DNA from 3 places in the Gilvimarinus sp. DA14 genome. Region 1 is predicted to be linked to each of the others. Evidence: predicted binding sites of a transcription regulator. Region 1 holds the regulator's gene; each other region holds the start of a gene.
The links. The regulator PhoB, encoded in region 1, activates phosphate uptake and scavenging genes when phosphate is short. The targets are predictions, from matches to a motif close to TGTCATAAANNTGTAACA.
Positions count from the first base shown of each region.

Region 1 (8,047 bases):
CGGCGGCGATATCCGGTCGGGTCCAGTAATCCACCAGAAGCTTGAGCTTGCTCCAGTCGCCGGTGGCATCGTGCAGCTCAATAATGGGCACCAGCTCGAAGCGGCGCGCATTTTTTAGCACTGTGTCCAGCTCGGCGGGTTTGCCTTCGGTGGTCCAGACAATGCGCACTGTGTTGGAGTCGGTTTTGGCGATCTCGCTGAAGCTGGAAAGCCCGGTGCGGTCCATCCAGTACACCATGCGGTTGGGCCCCATAAGCACGATACGAGCATCGCAGGCGTCGTAAAGGTGGCGCCCTTTAACGTAAAAGCCGGGTTTGTCACTGGCGGCCAGCGTTTGGCCGGTGAGCAGACAAAACAACAGGGCGGAAAGTGGAAGCAAACGTGTCAGCATCAGAGCACTCAAATTAAGCTATTGAGTCCCTAGTGTAACCTCTGCGGGGCTACTTGTCCGCCGGACGCAAGCCGGTGCGGCCATCGTTGGCGGGGAAGACGCAAGTAAAAACACTGCCTTTGCCGACCTCGCTGTTAATTTGTAATTCGGCGTCGTGGCGCAGCAGTACGTGCTTTACAATCGCCAGGCCCAAACCAGTGCCGCCAGTTTTGCTGTTGCGACTGGCATCGACGCGATAAAACCGCTCGGTGAGGTGGGGAATGTGTTTGGTTTCGAAGCCGGTGCCGTTATCCGTCACCGAAAAGTACACACTGGGCCCGCTGCGCCACAGGCGCATGGCAATTTTGCCCTTCTCGGGGGTGTATTTTACTGCGTTAATGACTAGGTTAGAGAAAGCGCTGTGCAGCTCCTTCTCGTTGCCAATAATGCTGATGGGCTCGTCGCAGTGCAGGCTCAGCTGTTGCTGCTTTTCGCTCGCCAGCACCCAGGCTTCGGATTTTACCGTTTGTAGCAAAGGCTCCAGCGGCATGCTCTTTTGGTTAAAGCCGGTATCCGCAGTTTCCAACTTTGACAGCATGATCAAATCGTTAATCAACAGCGACATGCGTTTGGATTGCTGTTGCATTTGCTCCAAAGGCTTGTCCCAGGTGGGAATACTGTTATTGTCGGCCAGGGTTTCCAAATAGCCACTAATCACCGTCAGAGGGGTGCGCAGCTCGTGGGAGACATTGGCCACAAAGTCCTTGCGCATTTGCTCCAAGTGGTAAATTTGGGTGATATCGCGCACCACGATCAGCCGTTCGTTTTTACCAAAGCGGGTAATTTGAAACTGCAGGCGTTTGTCGGGAAAGCGCGGCGAGGGTATATCCAAAGGCTCGGCATAGTCGCCTGCTTCAAAGTAATCCACAAAACGCGGGTGGCGAATAAAATTAATGACCGATTGCCCCTGATCGGAATTGTAAAACCCCAATAAGCGTTGCGCTGCAGGGTTCCACCAGTCGAGGTAGCCGCGCCAGTCCAATAGAATAACGCCGTCCTTTAGCGCCGAAGTAGTTTCCTGAACCCGGTTGATAACCGCCTGCAGATTTTTCTTCTCGCGTTTTTGGCGGCGTTGCAAATGGTAGATGGCATCAAACACATCACCCCACAAGCCGGTGGATTCGGGCGGCTGTGCCTTGCGCTTGCCCTGTAGCCAAATATTCAAGCGCAGCATCTGCCACAGGTTCCAGCCGATATACCAGAAGGTACAGGCGACCAGTGTCCAGGCAAGTTGATCGAGCAGAAGGCCGATGACAAAAGCGATGGCCAATACTACGGCCAGGCGTTTGAGTTCGGCGTGAAATCCCTGTAGCAAAGCGGAACCTATTTGCAAATCGGAGCCCGGCGGTACCGGGCTAAAGCGAAGATGGGGCTAGCTTAACCCGCTTTAGTAGAAAAGCGATAGCCGGTGCCGCGCACAGTTTGCACTAAGTTTTCGTGCTGGTCGACGGTGAGGGCTTTGCGCAGGCGGCGAATGTGAACATCAACGGTGCGCTCTTCCACATAGACATTGCCGCCCCATACATGATCCAGCAATTGGCTGCGGGTATAGGCGCGCTCCTGGTGGGTGAGGAAAAACTGGAGCAGGCGAAACTCGGTGGGGCCCATATCCACTTCGCGATCGTTGATGGTAACGCGGTGGCTGGCTGGGTCCAGGCACAAGCCCTGCACTTTAATCGGCTGGCTAGAGGACTGCGGATCGGCGCGGCGCAGCACTGCTTTCAAGCGTGCTACCAGTTCGCGCGGCGAGAAGGGCTTGGTGATGTAATCGTCAGCGCCCACTTCCAGCCCCTGAATTTTATTGTCCTCTTCGCCCTTGGCGGTGAGCATAATAATAGGGATATTGGCGGTGACTTCATCGCGCTTTAAGCGCCGCGCCAACTCAATGCCACTGGTGCCCGGCATCATCCAGTCGAGCAAAATTAAATCTGGTTTTTCATCGATGATCAAACCGTGTGCATCCTGCGCATTCGACGCTTCCAAACACCGGTACTCGGCCATTTCCAGTGCGATACGCAACATATCGCGAATGGCGGATTCGTCGTCAACGATTAGGATGGTGCGACTTGTCATATTGCCTGCCTGTGATCCAACTTTGGTGGAGCGGAAATTCTAAGAGGGAAGAACCTTACCTGGTAATTCGCGGCGGTGAGCGGTTGTTTTCCCGCCGGGGCTCCTCCGTGCAAGCGTATTTAATGTATTAATTGTTGCATATTTATGACAGTTCGGCGTTCATTTTTACATACTGTGTGCTTTAGCGGATATCCAGCGTACCCAAAACGATACCAATAAATACCGCGAGGCCCACCCAGTTGTTATTTAAAAATGCCTTAAAGCAGGGGCCGCGTTGGCGATAGCGAATGAGTTTTTGCTGGTAGATAAACAGCGCTGCCGCGGCGGCTACGCCCAGGTAGTAAAAATTGTTTAGCTCAAAGCGAGGCTTCATTAGTAGCAGGCCAAAAATCACCAGCACCTGCAAGGTGGCGGTGATGACACGGTCCTGATCACCAAACAGCACCGCGGTGGATTTAATACCCACTTGCAAGTCGTCGTCTCTATCGACCATGGCGTAGAAGGTGTCGTATACCACGGTCCAGATTAGCACCGTAAAATATATTAGCCATGTCTCGGCGGGCACAGAATCGCGCACACTGGCAAATGCCATGGGGATACCCCAGGCAAAAGCCGCCCCCAGCACTACTTGGGGTAAGTGGGTATAGCGCTTCATAAATGGGTAGCAACAGGCCAGCGCCAAGCCGCCAAAGGCCAGCCACAGGGTAAGGGTGTTGGTTAGCAGCACCAAAATAAACGCTACGCAGACCAGAGCGGCAAAGACGGCCCAGGCCTCGGACACGGTTACGCGCCCGGTGGCCAGGGGGCGGTCTTGGGTGCGCTTTACATGGCCATCAAAATCGCGGTCGGCATAGTCGTTAATCACACAGCCGGCCGAGCGCATGACAATGGCGCCCAGGGTGTAGATGACAAACAAATCCAATCTCGGCAATCCGTCGGATGCAAGCCACAGCCCCCAGAGGGTGGGCCACAACACCAGCAGCCAGCCAATGGGGCGGTTGAGGCGGGTCAATTGCGCGTAGAGCTTGAGCCGGTTTAGGCTTGCGGTTTTCATGGCCTTTGGTCTCCTGACACCCGGGTGACAAACCCGGGCAAAAATACTTCGCTCACTAAAATGTGCCGGCCGTAAAGCCCAAAAATCGAGCGTCTTCCCCAGAGCAATTGCTGTTTCTGTAATTGGTCGGGTACGCCGGTATAAGGCGGAATGGCGGCGATGCTGATGGGGGAGCGCCCCAGGTTCGGGTGGCTGAAAAGGTACCCACCCAGGGGACGGTTGTCCAGCTGGCGCAAATGCCGCAATGCGCCGGTAAGGCTTGGGGCCGGAAACAAACTGCGCGCATAAACCCAGGGCATTTGTCCTGGCCCCTGCAGCACCACTTCGCGGATTAAACAGGCCTGGTTGGGTTTGCAGCCCAGTGCCCGCGCTTCGCTCAGACGAGGGCGACCCCAGCTTTGGCGCAGTATCTCGACACTTAGCTGGCCCACGCTCAGGCGGCGCAGCTTGGCGGTCAATGAGCCGCTATCGAGTAGCCAGGGGCGCAGCGTTTTAGGCATATTTGGCTGCTGCCCGGCCGGCCGCCATAAACCCCAACCCTGGCGGGCGAAGCGGCGGTCGCGAGCGATGTGGCGCTTTGTAGGGGGCAAAAAAACCTCGGGGTACACAGAAAGCGGAGGCGCTATTCTAGCAGCCAGATACCGCTGCGCCCACTTCGCCCGCTACTTTACCCGCCCTAGGTTGATTGGTTTAATGGCCCATCGCGACAGAAGGATAAAACTATGATCGATACAAACCGACTCCTGGGCTCGGGAGGTGTGCGGTGAGCTTGACCAAGCGCATTTTACTGGCAATGGTGCTGGGGATTGCCCTGGGATTGGTGCTCAATTTGTTTCATGCTCCAGGCGGCTGGCTTGATCGCTATATCGTCGAAGGCCTGTTCGACATAGTGGGCACGGTGTTTGTCAACTCCCTTAAACTTTTGGTGGTGCCCTTGGTGTTTGTATCGCTGGTGTGCGGTACAGCATCGCTGGGCGCTCAGAGTCGCATGGGGCCTATGGCCGCTAAGACCGTGGGGTTGTATGTATTGACGACCGCAGTGGCAATTACACTGGCCATTGCAGTGGCCAGCTTGGTCGGCCCAGGTAAGGGGTTGGGGTTGACCTCTTCAGGCGCTGCGGATGCCGATTTCAGCCTCTCGCTAAAAGACACGATTATCAATATTTTCCCCTCCAACCCGGTGCAGGCCATGGCCGATGGCGTGATGCTACAGGTGATTGTATTCGCCGTGCTGTTCGGCATTGCCATAAGTCGCAGCGGCGAAAAAGGCAAACCCATCGCCAGCTTTTTTAACAATCTCAACGAGGTTGTTATGCAAATGATTCTGATGCTGGTGCAGCTCGCGCCCTACGGGGTGTTTTGCCTGCTGGCCAAGCTTTTTGCGAGCATGGGGTTCGAAGTTTTCGAGGACTTGCTGTTTTACTTTTTCACGGTTATCGGGGTGCTACTGCTGCAGTGTTTTTTGGTCTATCCCACCTTGCTAAAGACCTTGGCGGGACTGAACCCCTTGGTGTTTTTTCGCAAAATGTACCCGGTGCAGGTGTTTGCTTTCAGCACCGCCTCCAGCAATGCGACTCTGCCCTACACCCTGAGTACGGTAGAAAAAAAGCTGGGGGTGGATAACAAAGTTGCCTCTTTTACTCTGCCTTTGGGCGCCACCATCAATATGGACGGCACCTCGATCATGCAGGGTGTGGCGACGGTATTTATTGCTCAGGCTTATGGCGTTGATGTGGGCATTACCGGGTATCTGATGGTGGTGTTGACAGCAACCCTGGCCTCAATTGGTACGGCCGGGGTGCCGGGTGTGGGCATGGTTACCCTGACTATGGTGTTGCAGCAGGCTGGCTTGCCAATCGAGGAAGGCATTGCACTGATTATCGGCGTGGACCGGTTATTGGATATGCTGCGAACTTCGGTAAATGTGACGGGCGATGCCACGGTAACGGCGGTGGTGGCGAAAAGCGAAGGCTTACTGGAGCCCGCCACGTACAATGCGCACTTGCCGGAAAGCGCGCAATAAAAAACCGGCCGCAGCCGGTTTTTGTGTGCGCCCTGTCAACCATTAGCTGGGAGACAGGGCGCCGGCAATATGCTCGAGTTCCTCGGATGATTCAATGATATTCACCATCGCCGCTTCGGCCTTATCGCGGGGTAGGCCCAACTCGTGAAACAGCGATTCAGCAATTGCGTGTTTGGGCCCGCGGCAGATACCATGCTGGCGTAGCAATCCGCTGGCAACATAAACCAGCTTGGCGTAGGCAGCGTGCTCGCCCTGGTAAAAAGGGTTGCTCTGCTCGCGCAGTCCAACCACGACTTCCTCTGGCATATTCCATAGCTCCATCAGGGTACTGGCAATTTGATCCCGGGTTATCCCTATCAGGTGACGCTCAATCGCCTGGGGCGATGCATGCGGGTTGGCTTCGCTGAGGCGGCAATACTGAGAATAGTAGGGTGGAAAAACCTCGGCCATGACCAGGGCGCCGAAATTGTGCAGCAGGCCGGTCAAATAGGCCATGCCAAAGCTCGGGCGTTGCTCGCGGGGAATGGCAGCTACTAAGCCCTCGATGGTGGCCGCCATATACACTGCCTGCTGCCAGTATTGCAGTTCACCGTCCGGGCCGTCTTTGGGCAGGGATATGGTTTTTCCCAGCGCCAGACCCAGGGCCAGGTTCAGCACCATATCAAAACCCAGCACCCGCACTATGGCGTCGTGAATGGATTTAATTTTTCCCGGTGCCGAATAGTAGGGCGAGGCGGCCCAGCTGACCACTTGCGCCGCCAGGCTTGGGTCGGTGCTGACTATTTGCGCCAGATCGGAGATATCGGCGTCGGGATCTACCCGCAATTTGATAATACGCTGAGCGGTATCCGACAAAGGCGGCAGCTCCAGTGTTTCTTCCAGCCGCTGCTTGATCCGCAACTCGGTAAAGTTGCGCACCGCGGTCTCGATTTGCTGTATTTGGTCTTCGTTGGGCTGCGCTTTTTCCAGTGCCGTTAAGGGTGTGGAAATATCGCAGACAATTGCGTCGGTCAGAGTTTGCTGAAACTCCGAACCCAGTACTTGAATAAGCTGCGACTCATCGCCGGAGTCAAGTAGTAAGTTGTCGCGCTGTAACAGGGACTGATCCACCAGCGTTAGCAGCCCGGCGACTTGGGGCAGGGCGGGAATCGAGTTGCACTGGTGGGTTTCGTAAAATTGTTGCAGAGCCTGTTCACCTACCGCGTGCAGCTGGCGGTCGAGGTGGCGGTTTACCGCTGAGATATCCAGCAGGCTGTCAGCGGCAAAAACTACTTGCACCTGGCCGATGTCGTCTTGCAAAAGCATGGAGCGAGCGGCACCCACATTGCGCAGATGTTCGTCGTGCCAAACCAGCGAATTGCCTTCGTTGACGGGGGTGGCGGTCAGGTCGTAGCGGATATTCTGATTGCTGAGCAGTGTTTCAACATTGGTGGGTACTGGCACGTGAAAAATCTCCTGTAAACTCGCCTGCGCGACCATTTTTGGCGTCTTTTTCCGTTATTGTTTGCATTTCATTCAGTGTAGTCGGAAAGACAATGGCATCTTATGCAGAGTAGCAGTAAATATAGTGTCTTATAGAGCCGAATACTATGCCCGGCGTGATTTGGCGCATACTTTTTCACTAAAGCTCGGGGTTCAGTCACCCGCCAAAGGCTGAGTGAGTTATTGTCGCCGGGTTTTGAATCACCCTGCCGCGGGCCTCAATGCACGGGCCCGTTACGCGCCGAGATAGCGTTCGCGCCCACCCAGCCAGCGCTCGACAATAGCTGCAGCCCGCTCTGGATAGTGTGCGTGAATATGCTCTGCCGCTTGGCGCACAACTGGCAGCAAGTGACTGTCACGCGCAAGATCGGCAATGCGAAATTCCATTTCCCCTGTCTGCCGGGTGCCCAGCACTTCGCCAGGGCCGCGTAGCTCTAAATCCTGCTCGGCGATATAAAAGCCGTCGTTGCTCTCGCGCATAACCCGCAGCCGCGATTTGGCGTGTTTGGATAGTGGCGAGCCGTACAAGAGCACGCAGGCACTTGCAGCTGCCCCACGGCCGACCCGACCGCGCAGCTGATGCAACTGCGATAGCCCGAGGCGCTCGGGATTTTCAATAATCATCAGGCTGGCGTTGGGTACATCCACACCCACTTCAATCACGGTAGTGGCTACCAGCAAATGAATGTCGCCGGCTTTAAAGGCCGTCATCACCGCGTCTTTCTCGGCGCCTTTCATGCGCCCGTGAACCAGCGCTACCTCAAGCCCCGGCAGCTGCTGTTGCAAAGCCTCGGCGGTGGCCTCGGCGGCCTGCGCCTCAAGTGCTTCAGATTCTTCAATTAAAGTGCACACCCAGTAGGCTTGGCGGCCCTCGGCGCAGGCGGCACGCACCCGCTCAATGACTTGAGCGCGACGATCGTCCGCGATCACGGCCGTGGCTACTGGCGTGCGACCCGGTGGCAGCTCGTCGATTACCGAACAGTCC
Region 1 is NZ_CP100350.1:2,272,832-2,280,878, reverse strand. It holds gene NHM04_RS09985 (cellulase family glycosylhydrolase) at 1-391, opposite strand, end outside; gene phoR (phosphate regulon sensor histidine kinase PhoR) at 441-1,763, opposite strand; gene phoB (phosphate regulon transcriptional regulator PhoB) at 1,808-2,503, opposite strand; gene ubiA (4-hydroxybenzoate octaprenyltransferase) at 2,685-3,557, opposite strand; gene NHM04_RS09965 (chorismate lyase) at 3,554-4,147, opposite strand; gene NHM04_RS09960 (dicarboxylate/amino acid:cation symporter) at 4,321-5,580, shown strand; gene NHM04_RS09955 (aminoacyl-tRNA deacylase and HDOD domain-containing protein) at 5,623-7,023, opposite strand; gene recG (ATP-dependent DNA helicase RecG) at 7,297-8,047, opposite strand, start outside.

Region 2 (8,047 bases), 720 kb from region 1:
GTCGGTCTGCGCAAAGCACGTAAGAAGCCACAATTCTCCAAGCGTTAATTGGGATTGTTGCTGCCGTGCAGCAGGCAAAAGGAAAGGCGCCCAGGGTTTTACCTTGGGCGCTTTTTTTGTATCCGCTATTTTGATTAATTTGTCTGGCCTGCTCGCGAGCCCTTGTGGCACGCGGGCTCGCGCCCTTTTCCTTGTAACAGGCGCGCATTTTCATTAAGATTGGGCAATTTTTTAAGACAATAAGATCCATCTAAATATTTGAAATTCAGTGATTTTTAGCCGTCGATGCTGTTAGGGGAGAAGTCGTCATGAGCAATGACGTTGTCAACAAAACACGCCGTCGTGTACTCACCGGCGCCACTACCGTGGTGGGCGCTATAGGTGCAGTGGGCGTTGCCGTTCCGTTTGTCGGGTCCTGGAATCCGAGTGCCAAGGCCAAAGCTGCCGGTGCACCGGTGCAGGTGAATATTAGTAAAATTGAACCGGGCGCCATGATTACCGTGGAATGGCGCGGCAAGCCGGTGTACATCGTACGCCGTACCGAAGAGGCTCTTGAAAACCTCTCCAAAACCGACGATCTGGTGCGCGATCCCAACTCTGAAGAGCCTCAACAGCCTCCCTATGCGCAGAATCACGCCCGCTCGATTAAACCTGAAGTGTTGGTTTTGCTGGGTCTGTGTACCCATCTGGGCTGTGCCCCCATGTTTCGCCCGGAAGTTGGCGCTGCCGATTTAGGTGGTGACAATTGGCAGGGCGGCTTTTTCTGCCCCTGTCACGGTTCTAAGTTCGATTTGGCCGGCCGCGTTTTCAAAGGTGTGCCCGCGCCTATTAACTTGCAAGTGCCGCCCCATAGGTACGACAGCGATTCAGTGTTAACCATCGGCGAGGATCAGGAGGCATAAGCATGAGCAAGTTGAAAGGTCTTTGGAATTGGGTTGATGCCCGCCTGCCGGTACAGCGCGCCTGGGATACCCACATGGGTAAATACTACGCGCCGAAAAACTTTAACTTCTGGTATTTCTTCGGGGTACTGTCGATTCTGGTGCTGGTTAACCAGCTGCTGACCGGTATCTGGCTGACCATGAACTACACGCCCAGCGCTGAAGAGGCTTTTGCCTCGGTTGAATACATCATGCGCGATGTCGATTACGGCTGGATTTTGCGCTATATGCACTCCACGGGTGCCTCCGCCTTTTTTGTGGTGGTTTACCTGCATATGTTCCGCGGCTTGATGTATGGCTCTTATAAAGCGCCTCGCGAGCTGGTGTGGATTTTCGGTATGACCATCTACCTGGTGCTGATGGCCGAAGCGTTTATGGGTTATGTGCTGCCCTGGGGGCAGATGTCCTACTGGGGCGCGCAGGTGATTGTATCCCTTGCAGGTGCGATTCCTGTGGTGGGCGACTCTCTGGTTGAATGGGTGCGCGGTGACTACCTGATTTCGGGTATTACCTTGAATCGTTTCTTCGCGTTGCACGTTGTGGCGCTGCCGATTGTTCTCTTGGGACTGGTAGTTTTGCACCTATTGGCGCTGCACGAAGTTGGCTCAAACAACCCAGACGGTATTGAGATCAAGAAGAACAAAGATGAAAACGGTGTACCTAAAGACGGCGTGGCTTTCCACCCCTTCTACACTGTGCATGATCTGGTGGGCGTTTCTGTCTTCCTGTTTGTTTTCTGTTTCGTGCTGTTCTTTATGCCGGAGATGGGTGGTTTCTTCCTGGAGTACGCTAACTTTGAAGAAGCGAATAACCTGAAGACCCCCGAGCATATTGCGCCTGTTTGGTATTTCACGCCTTTCTACGCCATTTTGCGTGCAGTAACCTTCGATATTGGGCCGCTGAGTTCCAAGTTCCTGGGCCTGATTGCCATGGGGGCTGCGATTGCCATCTTGTTTGTGCTGCCTTGGTTGGATAAGAGCCCGGTTAAGTCCATGCGCTATAAAGGTAACTTCAGCCGTGTAGCGCTGATTGTGTTCGCCGCTGCCTTTGTGATACTGGGTTATCTCGGTGTGAAGGCTCCAACTCCGGGGCGCACAATCTTGTCTCAGGTATGTACTATTTTGTACTTCGCCTATTTCATCGGCATGCCATTCTGGACTAAGCGCGAGAAAACTGAGCCAGAGCCTGAGCGTGTTCGTATGAAGGGCTTGCCCCTGCACCTGACCTTAGGTGGCTTCGTACTCTTCGCTATTCTGGTGGTGGTGCCAATCAAAGCCGTTGGTGCTGAAAGCCACTTTGCCTGCGGTTCTATCCCCTGTGACACTATGGAGCCAGACTTGGAAAACAAGGCGTCGCTACAGCGCGGCGCCAAGTATTTCGTCAACTACTGCATGGGTTGTCACTCGGCCAAGTTCTCTCGCTACGGTCGCGTGGCCGATGATCTCGGCATCCCCGATGATGTGATGATGGACAACCTGGTTTTTGGTGAGCGCCGTATCGGTGATTTGATGGAAAACGCCATGACCAAAGAGCAGGGCAAAAAATGGTTTGGTGCCGCGCCGCCGGATTTGACTCTGGTGGCCAGATCTCGTTCACCGGAGTGGCTCTACACGTATCTGCGTAATTTCTATAAAGACGAATCCCGCCCACTCGGGGTCAATAACCGTGTTTTTGCCAACGTGGGTATGCCCCATGTCATGCTTGAACTGCAGGGATTGCATGAGTGTGGTGCCGGTCCAAAACTCGACAGCCACGGCAACGCCGAGCGCGATAACCTAGGCAATCTGGTGATGGATGAGCACTGTGGCGCACTGGTTGAAGGCGATATAAAAGGTAGCATGAGTGCTGAGGAGTTCGATCTCGCCATTTATGATCTGGTGAATTTCCTGGAATATGTGGCCGAGCCCTCCCAATTGGATCGTAAGCGCATAGGCGTGTTCGTACTGCTGTTCCTGTGTGTTCTGTTTGTCTTTACCTACTTGTTGAACCGTGAATACTGGAAAGGCATTCACTGATTTTAGAGTGGGCTAAGGCCCACTCCCACTACATTGACTACTGAGGTGACTTAATGGGTGTTGTGACTAAGCGCTCATCCATGATTTTTTATTCTGACCCCACAGACCACTACAGCCATCGAGTACGTATTGTGCTGGCCGAAAAGGGTGTTTCGGTTGATATGGTCGAGGGAGATTCTGCGAACAAGCCCCGCGAACTCGCTGATCTGAACCCATACAACACGCTGCCGACTCTGGTTGACCGCGATCTGTCTCTGTATGAGTCAAAAGTAATCATGGAGTATCTGGATGAGCGTTTTCCTCATCCTCCGCTGCTGCCGGTTTATCCGGTGGCCCGAGCTCAAAGCCGCCTTTGGATGTACCGTCTCGAGCGCGACTGGGCGCCTATGGTGGATACTATTGTCCAGGGAGGCGACCGCGAAAAGGTTGAGCACGCACGGAAAGAGTTAAAAGATAGCCTGCTGACCATTGCGCCTATTTTTGCTGAAATGCCTTTCTTTATGAGTGAAGAGTTCACCATTGTGGATTGCTGCTTGGGGCCGATTTTGTGGCGTTTGAATGCGTTGGGAATTGAGCTGCCTAACACCCGGCAGAGCCTACCGCTCAAACAGTATATGGAGCGCTTGTTCTCGCGAGAGTCATTCCAGCAGAGTTTGACTGAGCCCGAGACGGAAATGCGTCCTCAAGCTTGATTCTATGACGGGGCCTGAGCCCCGTTTTCGTTTATTTATAATTCAGGAGCGCTCGCTGTATGCCGATGAGTTCAAGCCGCCCCTATATGATCCGTGCCCTGTACGAGTGGATTGTGGATAACGCCTGCACGCCCTATATCTTGGTAAATGCACGGGCAACCGGGGTGGAAGTCCCCCAAGAGCATGTCAATAAAGATGGTCAGATCGTGCTGAATATTTCGCCTACCTCAGTGGTTGGGCTGGATCTGTCTCAAGAGCACATTGCCTTTAGTGCCCGGTTTGGTGGCGTGCCGCGAGATTTGTTTATTCCCTCTTACGCCGTTCTGGGAATCTATGCCCGGGAAAATGGCCAGGGTATGGTATTCGATGCCGAACCCGAGCCGCCAACGCCACCTGAGCCCCCCAAGCCAGAAGGTGATGAGGATAAACGACCCAGTTTGCGAGTGGTTAAGTAACGGGGTAACGCCCGTTACTGTCCATATTTCTTTGTATGTTTATTGGTCAGTCCTAATATAGCAATATCTTATTTGTTGCCCTCCTGCGCCTATTGTTATCGTTGATCCTACAGACCCACTGAATAATAAAAACCAGCTGTAGGAGAAGTAACATGGCTATGTTCCAGCATACTTTTGGAATTTTTACCAACCCGGACCGCGAATGGCAGCGCATTCGCAACGAAGATCAAAGCTTTTTTAAGGTCTACTGGACACACGTACCGCTGCTGGCGCTGATTCCAGTTATTTGTGCATACTTTGGCGTAACTCAGCAGGGCTGGAGCATTGGTAGCGGTGGCATCGTAAAGTTGACCCCGGACAGTGCGCTGATCCTCTGTGCGTTTGCATATCTGGCGCAATTGGCGGCGGTTTATATCCTGGGTGAATATATAAACTGGATGAGTCACAGCTTCGGTGTGACCGATGAGGCGCCGCAGCGTCATTATGAAGGTACGGCGTTGGCTGTGTACTCGGCAACGCCGATGATGCTGGCAGGTTTTGTACTCTTATTCCCCGAGCTTTGGCTGGTTGCCGGGGTGTTTATTCTGGCCGCCTGCTATTCCATTTACCTGATTTACGAGGGTATCCCCATTTTGATGAATATTCCCAAGGAGCGAGGCTTTGTGTACGCAAGCTCGGTGATTACCGTGGGGCTTGTGTTGGCCGTAGTTGTTATGGTCGCCACCGTTATCGTGTGGGGCTCGGGAATGGGGCCTGTGTACGTCAGCTAAAACGGTGATTTAATAAGCTATATAAGGCGGCATTGGCCGCCTTTTGTTGTTTTGGTAGCGGGATTTTTCAATTGTGTATTTTTTATGACACTTTCTTTACAGCTTGTCACATAATTGTCATATAGGCTCGATAGAGTGCGCCGGAGTTTAAGTTTTTAGCGAAATTATCCAATAGGAGCGCACGATGAAAGCCAGTAAGATTTTTCGCGGTTTGACCTTAGCTGGGTCACTAATGTGTTCGGCGGTTTTCGCCGATGTAGACCCCAACCTTCCTGAATACACCGCCACCTCCGGGGTATCTGGAAACGTCAACAGTATCGGCTCCGATACCCTTAACAATCTGATGACACTCTGGGCAGAGGAATTCGCCAAGTTTTATCCCAACGTAAATATTCAGATCCAAGGGGCTGGCTCTTCTACCGCGCCACCGGCACTGACGGAAGGCACGGCTAACTTCGGCCCCATGAGCCGTGAGATGAAAGCTTCGGAAATTCAGGCCTTTGAAGCACACTACGGCTATAAACCCACCGCTGTGCCGGTGGCAATTGACGTGGTTGCTGTGTATGTCAATAAAGATAACCCGATCGAAGGGTTAACCATGGCCGAAGTTGACGCAATTTTTTCCGCCACCCGTCGCTGTGGTTATGGCGAAGATATTACCCGCTGGGGTCAGGTGGGTTTGACAGGTGCCTGGGCTAACCGCGACTTCACCATTTACAGCCGCAATGCGGTCTCTGGTACTTACGGCTTTTTCAAAGACGTAGCCCTGTGTGGCGGCGATTACAAAGCCAGCATCAACGAGCAGCCCGGTTCTGCTTCGGTAGTGCAGGGTGTGAGTGAGTCAATTAACGGTATTGGCTACTCAGGTATCGGCTATGTCACCTCCAGCGTGCGCGCTCTGCCATTGGCAGCCGAAGAGGGTCAGCCCTATGCGCCGGCCGATGCCGAGCACGCGGCCGACGGCAGCTATCCGATGGCGCGCTTTCTCTATGTTTACATTAACAAGCACCCCAATCGCCCACTGGACCCCATGCAGGCTGAATTCCTGAAAATGGTGATCTCCAAGCAGGGACAGGAAGTGGTCGTGCGCGATGGCTATATCCCCTTGCCAGCCAAGGTTGCCGAGCGGGTAACCAAAGAGCTGGGTCTGTAACAATGCAGGTTGCAGCCCTGCGAGCGGGATAACCGCTCGCGGGGCTGCCGTAAAAAATGTCACAGTTCGTTGTTAGTATCGCCTCATATAATAATCGCTTAATGCTTGTGGTGGCGGATAACACGAAACATCTACTCTCTTCACCAGGATTTTCAGGCAATGAGTGACACGACTGCCGCACCTCAGGCGGGCGAGAGCCTAATGCCCAATGCCCGTGAACGGGCCAGGTTGCGTAATATTCGCCGACTTAAAGACCGTTTTTCGCGCTGGGGCGTGGCTAGCGCCGGTCTCGCCGTAGTGGGCGCGCTGGGGCTGATTTTTTTCTATCTCTTTTCCGAAGTGGTGCCTTTACTAAAAGACGCCGATGTTGAGCTTCAAGAGTCCTATCCGGTTAGTGCCACAGGCGCCAACACCAATGTTGAACATTTAATTTTAGAGCGCTACGAGGAGCTAGGGGCCAAGGTTACCGCCGATGGCGTCAGCTTTTTCCGCGCCGATTCAGGCGAGCCCTTATCGGATTATGCAGTGGCGACGCCAGCAGGCGCACAGTACACAGCGCTGGGGCAAAGTACGCCGGGAGAAGCGCTGCTGGCGTATGGTTACAGCAATGGTCAGTTGACATTGGCGCAGCTGAGCTACCGCTTAAGCTATCCGAATGATCAGCGCAAGATTTCTCCTCAGTTGGGTTTCCCGCTGGGTGAGGCTCCTCTGCAATTTGACGAGCAGGGGCGCGAGCTGACACAGGTGGCGGTGCAGGCAACTCAGCGCGGTTATGTGATGGCGGCGGCGACCGCCGATGGCCGCTTGCTGTTGGGCCGTTATTCTGCGCGCGAAAATCTGATGACCGGCGAAATTACCACCACCGGTGGTGTCGAGGCTATCCCCGCTCTGCCCAGTGGTGCCAGACCAGTATTGCTGGAAGTGGATAAAACCGCGAGCCACCTGGTGGTGGCTGATAACCAGGGAAAGTTGCACTTATATGATATCGCCGACCGCGGCGAATCCACATTGACCGAATCGGTCGCAACCGAGCGCGGCCAGGTTACGGCTATGCGATTCTTAGTCGGTACCGGCTCTTTGGTTATTGGCACCGACAGCGGCAGTGTGAGCCAGTGGCTTTTGGTGCGTGACCCCGAGAATATTTATCACGTACAACCGGTGCGTGACTTTGAATCACTGCCGGCTAGCGTGACCACAATTACCCCCGAATACGCCAGACGCGGCTTCTGGGTGGGCGACAGCGCCGGTAATATCGGTGTGTACCATGGCACCGCAGCTCGCACCCTGATGGTGGAAAAGGTCGCCGACAACGGCATTGAGCAGATCGCGATATCGCCAATCAATCGCAAGATGCTGCTGTTGGACGATTCCGGCAAGGTCCAGGTGATGGATGTGTGGAATGAGCACCCGGAGATCTCTTTCAGTTCTCTGTGGCAAAAAGTCTGGTATGAGGGGCGTAGCGGCCCTGAATACGTGTGGCAAGCGTCGTCCGGCGGGGATGAGTTCGAGTCGAAAATGAGCCTCGTACCCCTGTCGCTGGGTACTCTTAAAGCCGCGTTTTTTGCCATGTTGTTTGCCATTCCGCTGGGCATTATGGGTGCGCTTTACACCGCTTATTTTATGACGCCCAAGATGCGTGGTTTGGTAAAGCCCACCATTGAAATTATGGAAGCCTTGCCTACGGTTATTCTGGGTTTTCTGGCCGGGTTATGGCTGGCGCCGTTTTTAGAAAATCATCTGCCAGCAGTTTTCAGTGTACTTATCTTTATGCCACTGATGATGTTGGTAGTTGGCTACAGTTGGTCCAGATTACCTCAAGGTGTGCGTACTCGCGTGCCTGAGGGTTGGGAAGCGGCTATTTTGATTCTGCCTATTCTTCTGACCGGCTGGCTCTGTGTGGTACTCAGCCCGTTTGTCGAGGTGTGGTTTTTCTCTGGCAGCATGCGTCAGTGGTTTACCGACAACGGCATTGACTACGACCAGCGCAATGCTTTGGTCGTGGGGATCGCCATGGGCTTTGC
Region 2 is NZ_CP100350.1:1,556,041-1,564,087, reverse strand. It holds gene rpsI (30S ribosomal protein S9) at 1-48, shown strand, start outside; gene petA (ubiquinol-cytochrome c reductase iron-sulfur subunit) at 309-902, shown strand; gene NHM04_RS06925 (ubiquinol-cytochrome c reductase) at 905-2,956, shown strand; gene NHM04_RS06920 (glutathione S-transferase N-terminal domain-containing protein) at 3,010-3,648, shown strand; gene NHM04_RS06915 (ClpXP protease specificity-enhancing factor) at 3,708-4,103, shown strand; gene NHM04_RS06910 (Yip1 family protein) at 4,256-4,873, shown strand; gene NHM04_RS06905 (PstS family phosphate ABC transporter substrate-binding protein) at 5,058-6,026, shown strand; gene NHM04_RS06900 (ABC transporter permease subunit) at 6,186-8,047, shown strand, end outside.
Region 2: a site for PhoB is predicted at 4,978-4,995, ahead of NHM04_RS06905 (PstS family phosphate ABC transporter substrate-binding protein). Genes of this name have one in related genera too.

Region 3 (8,047 bases), 110 kb from region 1:
TCCACCAGGCGTAACCGGCCAGCTCTAAAAACCCGGCCTCGCGCAGAGCTACTATATAGGTATTTGGGTTACCACCCAGCTCACCCGTCCAGCGCAGCAACTCGAAAAAATTGCGTGAATATTTAACATAGTGAACTAGCAGCAGGCACACGCACACACAGGCCAGCACCGCCATTACCCGACGCAGCGAAGCTTCACGCGAGAGCGAATGGGAGGGAGGCTCGCGGTCGAGCTGATCCAACAGGGTGAGAATATTTTTGGGGTGCAGGGCGTTAATCACCGATGAGGAGGCCTCTATTAAAAAGTTGTTTAGGAGAATTATGATGAAGTTATCACTTCACTCTCAATATGCCCGTGTCGCCGGGCGGCGCGAGTTACTTTTTCGGCAAAAAGTAACGCCGCCGTTCCTGCGCATCCATGCGCCCACGGCATTAGTGATTCCCTTCACGTCAAAACCTCGCCCAGCAACTGGCCCCTCGGCAACTGCTCCTGCGTTGCTCTACTACACTACATCCATGTAGTTATGCGGGGTCCCCTCGCGTCCGGCCCGCGAGCACAGCTTGCGGTCGTTCGGTTACGTGCGAAGCAGCGCTTTGCAAACACTAGACCTCACCCAGCCATTTTAGCGGGCCGTATCGACAGGCCTTACCCCAGGGCACCCTCTCTTGCTACGCAATTCACCTTGTCCCTGGCCTGACGATACTTGCGCAAACGTCCTGTTTGCTTACCCCCTAAAATAGGCCTCCATTCGGCTCAGTCGTAAACAGGCGAAAACCCCAATCGATTCCAGACTTATGAGGCCTAACATTAAGTCGTTTCTGCGACCGATACATATCTGAGCTTCTTAACCGAGTCGATATCTAATTCGCACATCCATTTCAGGATTTATAAGGTAGATGCGCTTGGGCGTCTTTTTGATAGGCCGCTACCATAGCAGCTTCTTGCTCTAAAAAATCCGCGATCGCCTCGTCGAAGCGTTCATCGGCCAGCCAGTGATTGGAGTAGGTGAGCACCGGCTCGAACCCGCGCGCCAGCTTGTGTTCGCCCTGGGCTCCGCCGTCAAAGCGTTTCAATCCGTGAGCAATGGCGTAATCAATGCCCTGGTAATAACAGGTTTCAAAATGCAGAAAATCAAACTCTGCCAGCGAGCCCCAGTAGCGGCCGTACAAGGTTTGACTATCGCGCAGCAATAGCGAAGCGGCCACCGGCTGGCTCTCAAGGTAGGCGATAACCATCACGCACTGTTCACTCAAGCGCTGGCCCAATCGGCTAAAAAACTCTTCATTTAAATAGCCGGTGTGGCCGCTGCGCTTTAAATAGGTGCGCGCATACATCTGGTAAAAAAAGGCCCAGTCGCTATCGCTGATGTTCGCGCCCGAAAGCGTTTTAAAAGTAAAACCCTGCTCGCGCACCTTGCGTCTCTCTTTCAGCACGTTTTTGCGCTTGCGTGAACTAAAGGTGGCCACGAAATCGTCAAAGCTCTGGTAGTCGCGATTAAACCAGTGAAACTGACATGCAGTGCGCTGCCCCAAACCCTGCTCGCGCAGCTGCTCGCTAAGCTCAAGGCTTGGGAATAAACAGTGCCAGCCCGATAACTGGTGGCTTTCGCACTCGCGCTTTATGGCCTCCAACGCATAGGCTCGAACCTCTGGATCATCGCTGCCCAAAAAGCGGGGACCGTAGCAGGGGGTAAAAGGCACGGCGCTGATCAGCTTGGGATAATACTCCAGCCCATAGCGCTGGTAGGCATCCGCCCAGGCCCAGTCAAAAACATACTCGCCGTAGGAATGTGCCTTGATAAAAGACGGGATCAACAGCACCGGGGCATCGTTTTCTTCTACTAATAAATGGAAAGGCTGCCAGCCGGTATCGGCAGTGGTGGCCCCCGAGTGCTCCAGCGCCGCAAACCATTGGTGGCGATTAAATGGATTGTCACCAGCGACCAGAGAATTCCAGTCGGTATCAGAGCATTGGTCGATAGAGGTAAGAAAACGGTGGGTCATTTTGGCCATAGGGCTATGATACACCGTAACTAAGTTTCTGTTCTTGGTTGCCTGCACGTTCAATTATGAGTCTGAAGCCGTGGATTCACTTGGGGTTTTCGCCCGTTTACAACTGAGCCGAGCGGAGGCCTATTTTAGGGGGTGAGCAAACAGGATGTTTGCGCAAGTATCGCCAGGCCAGGGACAAGGTGAATTGCGTAGCAAGAGAGGGTGCCCTGGGGTAGGGCCTGTCGATACGGCCCGCTAAAATGGCTGGGTGAGGTCTAGTGTTTGCAAAGCGCTGCTTTGCACGTAACCGAACGACCGCAAGCTGTGCTCGCGGGCCGGACGCGAGGGGACCCCGCAGGGGCCAGTTGTTGGGCGAGGTTTTGACGTGAAGGGAATCACTAAGACCCAAAGCACTCGCTGCGCTCACGGGGCCAGCTTTGCCGTGGGCGCATGGATGCGCAGGAACGGCGGCGTTACTTTTTGCCGAAAAAAGTAACTCGCCACGCCCGGCGACGCGGGCAGATTAAAAGAGAAATGGCAATTTCTGCAGTACGCATCTGGTCTAACGGCCGATGCCGTCACACTTAACCCGCGTATCCGCATCGAAAGCAGCCAGCAGTTCAACGGCGTTGTCAGTCTGGCGGGCGTTGTCGATCAAGATAGTCTCGGTGGAATCCTCGCGGGCGCGCAGTATCCCGATTTGGGTGAACATAGCGTCCGTATCGTTCACTCGGGTCTGTAAATGTTGGGCGAAGACTTGCTCGCCGTCGTGCCAAAGGGTGACGTGGCCTTTTTGCGGGTCGCTGGAGAAATGGATGTGCATGGCGACATCGTGCCACACGCCGGCACTGGCGCCTTGGGGCGCGCTCCAGTGGGCGGTATCGGCGCTGGAGGTCTGAAAGCTGAGTGCCTCGCCGTGGATATTAAAACGTATTTGCTGCTGCCAGGAGTCGCTGGACTCCCAGTACCCCAGCTCGTGCTTGGCCTGGGACAGAGCCTCGGGTAGATAAAAGCTCCAGCCAAAGTAAACCTCGGCACCCTCGCGGGTATCACTGGGCTTAAAGGTCAGCTCGCTGCGGTTAAGGGCGGCATTGCCGTGCCAGAGAAATTCTTCGGCGCCGGTGAGGGTAATCAGTGCGGCGTGTTCGCCCTGGTACACACAGTCGCTTTGTACCTCGATCCCCTGCGGATTCAAGTGATAATGCCACTGACTTAAATCGCCGGTTTCAAAATCGCCGCGCCAGATGTCGTCGGCCTGAGCGCTCGCCGCCACTGCCAGTAGCCCCACTAACACCATTATTTTCATAAATTGACTCCCTAGCCCACCCAACACTCGACGATCCGACAACCGACTATAGAGGCGCAAAAAACAAATTGGTAGCGTTGTCATGATCACACAAGTGTAAAAAAGTGAGACAGTCTCGAACCTGCGATGCAAAAAAACTGTCACAATGCCAGCGTAGGCTGGCCGGCCTTTGCGCCATTTCGCTTTTACCAGGGGGTTGCAGTACAATCGGTCGGCTACACGTGGGCCCGGGAAATGGCCCCGATGATAGATGAACGATAAAAACAGCAAATCGCCCCAAGGCGATTGAAGAAGTACCCGCGCCAGCCGGGATAAACAAAGACCATTTATGCAGAATCTGACAATGCAAGAACCCGGCACCTCGGGCGCTGATCGCCTGAACGCAGTGGGCCGCCGCTTGGGCCAGGCTCTGTCTCGCGTTTCTACCCGCCGCTGGCAGCAACTGGCGTTGCTGCTGATTGTGCTGTGGCTGGCCCACAGTCTGGCGCAGTTGTTTTGGGCGCTGACCCCTAGCCCCGAGATTCCCCCCGCCAGCATTTCCCCCAATGCCCTCGAAACCGGCAACTCGCAATCCGGCGCGCGCCCCGTGGATGTCAGCGAATTAAAAGAACTCACTATATTCGGCGCCGGTAGCGGCGAGGTTGAAGAACTTCCGGTAGAGCAGGCGCAACCGCTGGAGCCGCAAATTGAAGACCAGGCGGTGGATACCAAGCTATCGCTGGTGCTGCAGGGCGTGATTAATTCCAGCGATAGCAAATCCGCCCGCGCCATTATTGCCGACTCCAAGAGCCAGGCCATTTACGGCCCGGGCGACGAGTTGGAAAACATGAACAATGTAAAGGTCGCCAAGGTACTCGATTTACGGGTCATTCTGGACAACAAAGGCCAGTACGAGTCCCTCTGGTTGTACAAAGACGACCCCAATGCACCGCGCATTGCCAGGCGTCAGGCGCCCCCACCGGCCGATACCCCAAGTCGCAGCTGGGACGGCGACCCACAAGAATTGAGTGAAGGCCGCGATGCCGAAGACCCCGCCCAGGGTCCCATGGAACAAGACACACCCGCGGCGGAGGACGACGCCAGCCAGGCCATTGAAGCGGCGCGTAAAAATCTGTCCGACGTGGTCGCCTTTAACATTCACCGGGAGAACGGCCAGATCAAAGGCTACAAGGTTCGCCCCGGTCGCAACTCGGCGGCCTTTGATGCCGTCGGTCTGCAAAACGGCGATGTCGTTACTGCCGTAAACGGTACGCCTTTGGACAACCCGGGGCGCATCATGGAAATTTATCGCAATTTAGGTCAAGCCACATCCGCCAGCCTCGAAATCGAGCGCAATGGTGAATCCGTGACCGTTGACGTAGAGCTGGAGTAAGTGAGGTTTTTTGTGAGAGCGTGTTACCAACGAATCCGAGCCACCTTTTTGGTGATTGCCCTTGCCCTGCCGGTAATGGTTGCCGCCGCCGAGCAAACCTGGACCGTCAATTTTAAAGACTCGGATATTCAAGAAGTTATTAAATTTATCGCCGAAGCCACCGGTAAAACCATTGTTATCGACCCCAAGGTGCGCGGTCAGGTAAAAGTGATTTCGGAAAAACCGGTCAACAGCAAGGAGCTATACGGCCTGTTCCTCTCTATTTTGGATGTGCACGGTTTTACCGCGGTGGAAAACGGCGAGGTGGTGCGTATTGTCCCCAACCGCGACGCCCGCTCACTGCCCATACCCAGTGCCGACAGCGGCCCGGACGATAACGACGCCTACATGACTCAGGTGATCCAGCTGGAAAACATCAGCGCCGCCAAACTGCTGCCGGTGCTGCGCCCGCTGGTACCCCAGCACGGTCATATTTCGGCCTACGACCCCAGCAATGCCATTATCGTTACCGACACCCGCGCCAACATTAACCGTTTGCTGGATGTGGTAAAGCAAATCGATAAGGCGGCGGTGATCAGCACCGAACTTGTTGAGCTGCGCTACGCCCAGGCCGACGCCATTGTGAAGGTGATTCAGCAGCTGGAAAAACCCGACGCCCAGCGCGGCAACGGCAATGCGCCAGTTACTGTAGTTGCCGACACCCGCATTAACGGCGTATTAATCAATGGCGATGACATGCAGCGCGAGCGCATCAAAATGCTGATTCGCCGCCTGGACCGGCCGCAGATCACCAACTCCAACGTGCGCGTGGTTTACCTCAAATACGCCAAGGCCGACCAGGTGGCCGAGGTGCTTAACGGTGTACTGCAAAATATGCAGAAGTTGGAGCAGGCCGAAGGCGGCAACAGCAACACCGGCTCGCGCAATCAGATTAAAGCGAGCGTACAGGCCGACGAAGACACCAATGCCATTTTAATTACCGCCGACGGCGATACCCTGCAATCGCTGATGGTACTGGTGGAAAGCCTGGATATCCGCCGCGCCCAGGTGTTGGTGGAGGCCATTATTGTCGAGCTGTCCAGCTCTGATGCCGCCGAGCTGGGTATTGAGTGGATGTACCGCGATGACAACGCCGGCTTTGGCAGCTCTGCCAACGACGCCGCCAACGACATGGGTGTGATTGGCTCAATCGGCGCCAGCGGCTTCGGCGACGACGACACAGCCCTGGTTAACCTTGCCCAAGGGCTTGCGGGTATTCCAGGGCAGGTGTTCGGTATTGGTCATCTGGGCCAGTCCACCGATATGCTGGCGGTACTGAAACTGTTAAAGGCCAATGGCGCGACCAACATTCTGTCGACACCAAGCCTGTTAACCACAGACAACCACGAAGCGGAAATCTCCGTGGGTAAAAATGTGCCTTTTGTTACCGGCTCTTACACCAGCACCGGCAGCGGCAGCAGCAACCCCACCAACCCGTTTAACACCGTAGAGCGTAAAGACGTGGGTATTCTGCTGACCGTAACCCCCCATGTGAACGACGGCGATACCGTGGTGATGGATATTGCGCAGGAGATTTCCAGCGTGGATGAAACCGCCGCGCAGAGTAACGGCATTGTCACCAATCAGCGCAAGATCAACACCCAGGTGATGGCAGCCTCGGGCGAGATTATCGTTCTCGGCGGCCTGATTCAGGACGATGTCAGCACCTTTGAGCGCAAGGTGCCGTTGCTGGGCGACATTCCGATTCTTGGCAACCTGTTCAAAAGCCAGAGCAAAAACACGGCAAAAACCAACCTGATGGTGTTTATCCGCGCCAGCGTGGTGCCGGACGATGAAATGCTGATTGGCGCCACTTCGGAAAAATACCGTCATATTCGCGAGCGATTGATCGATCAACGCAATAACACCAATCTGATCACCAGCCCGGACGACATTCCCATGTTGCCCGAATGGGAAGAGCAGCTGCGCCGGGTGCAAAGCCGCTACGAATACGGCGAAGAGGCCGTGGAAGAAACCCCAGCCGAGGCCGGAGAGTAAGCGGTGAACAGCGAAATCTCTGAACCGGCTAAGCTGCCCGAGGAATTTGAAGAAGCCCTGGGCACCGAGGAAGAAGAACATCTGGCGGCCAGCGCCGGCGAAAGCCCGCGCCTGCCGTTTAGCTATGCCTCGGATCACGGCGTAATGCTCGACCCCGAACGCCCCAACACCGTGCTGCATAAACCTGGGCTGCGCCTTGAAGTGCTGTCCGAATTGTCGCGCTACTTTGATGGCGAAATGACCCTGGAGGAGCTGGACGCCGACACCTTCCAGCGCCAGCTGACCCGCGAATACCAAAGCAGCGACGGCGCCGCCCAGCGCGCTGCCGAAGATCTGGGTAACGAGTTTGACTTGTCCTCTATGGCCGATGATCTGGCCGATCGCACTGACCTGCTGGCCGGTGATGACGACGCCCCGGTGATTCGTTTGATCAACGCGATTTTGTCCCAGGCGGTGCGCGAGCAGGCTTCGGATATTCACCTCGAGCCCTTCGAAGACCGGGTGTCGGTGCGCTTTCGCACCGACGGCGTACTGAGCGAAGTACTCTCGCCCAAGCCCGAGCTGGCCCCGGTGCTGGTATCGCGTTTAAAAGTGATGGCGCGGCTGGATATCGCCGAGAAGCGCCTGCCCCAGGATGGCCGCATTACCGTGCGCCTGGCCGGGCACGCGGTGGATATTCGCGTCTCTACCATTCCCTCGGCCCACGGCGAGCGCATTGTGCTGCGCCTGCTGGATCAGGCCGCCGGGCAACTCAAGCTCGAAGAGCTGCAAATGCCCAAACTGGTGGAGGAGCGTTTCGGCAAAGCCCTGTTGCGCCCCCACGGAATTATTCTGGTGACCGGCCCCACCGGCTCGGGTAAGACCACCACGCTATACGCGGGGCTCAGTCACATCAACGCCCCCAGCCGCAATATCCTGACCATTGAAGACCCTATCGAATACCTGCTGCCGGGCATTGGCCAGACCCAGGTAAACGCCAAGGTGGATATGACCTTTGCCCGCGGCCTGCGCGCCATTTTGCGTCAAGACCCGGACGTAGTGATGGTGGGTGAGATTCGCGACTCGGAAACCGCCGACATCGCCATTCAGGCCAGTTTGACCGGCCACTTGGTGCTCTCTACCCTGCACACCAACACCGCCATTGGCGCGATTATGCGTTTGAAGGATATGGGCGTAGAGCCCTTCCTGCTCGCCTCTAGTGTGGAGGTAGTGATGGCGCAGCGCCTGGTGCGCAAACTGTGCAACGAGTGTAAAGAGGTCTACGAGCCCACCGAGTCCGAGCGCGAAATGCTGAAAATACCCGCCGGCCAGACCATTTTCCGGGCTAAGGGCTGCAATAAG
Region 3 is NZ_CP100350.1:2,382,195-2,390,241, forward strand. It holds gene NHM04_RS10430 (CPBP family intramembrane glutamic endopeptidase) at 1-280, opposite strand, end outside; gene NHM04_RS10435 (GNAT family N-acetyltransferase) at 879-2,012, opposite strand; gene NHM04_RS10440 (polysaccharide lyase) at 2,554-3,297, opposite strand; gene gspC (type II secretion system protein GspC) at 3,626-4,669, shown strand; gene gspD (type II secretion system secretin GspD) at 4,682-6,706, shown strand; gene gspE (type II secretion system ATPase GspE) at 6,764-8,047, shown strand, end outside.
Region 3: a site for PhoB is predicted at 3,425-3,442, ahead of gspC (type II secretion system protein GspC). Genes of this name have one in related genera too.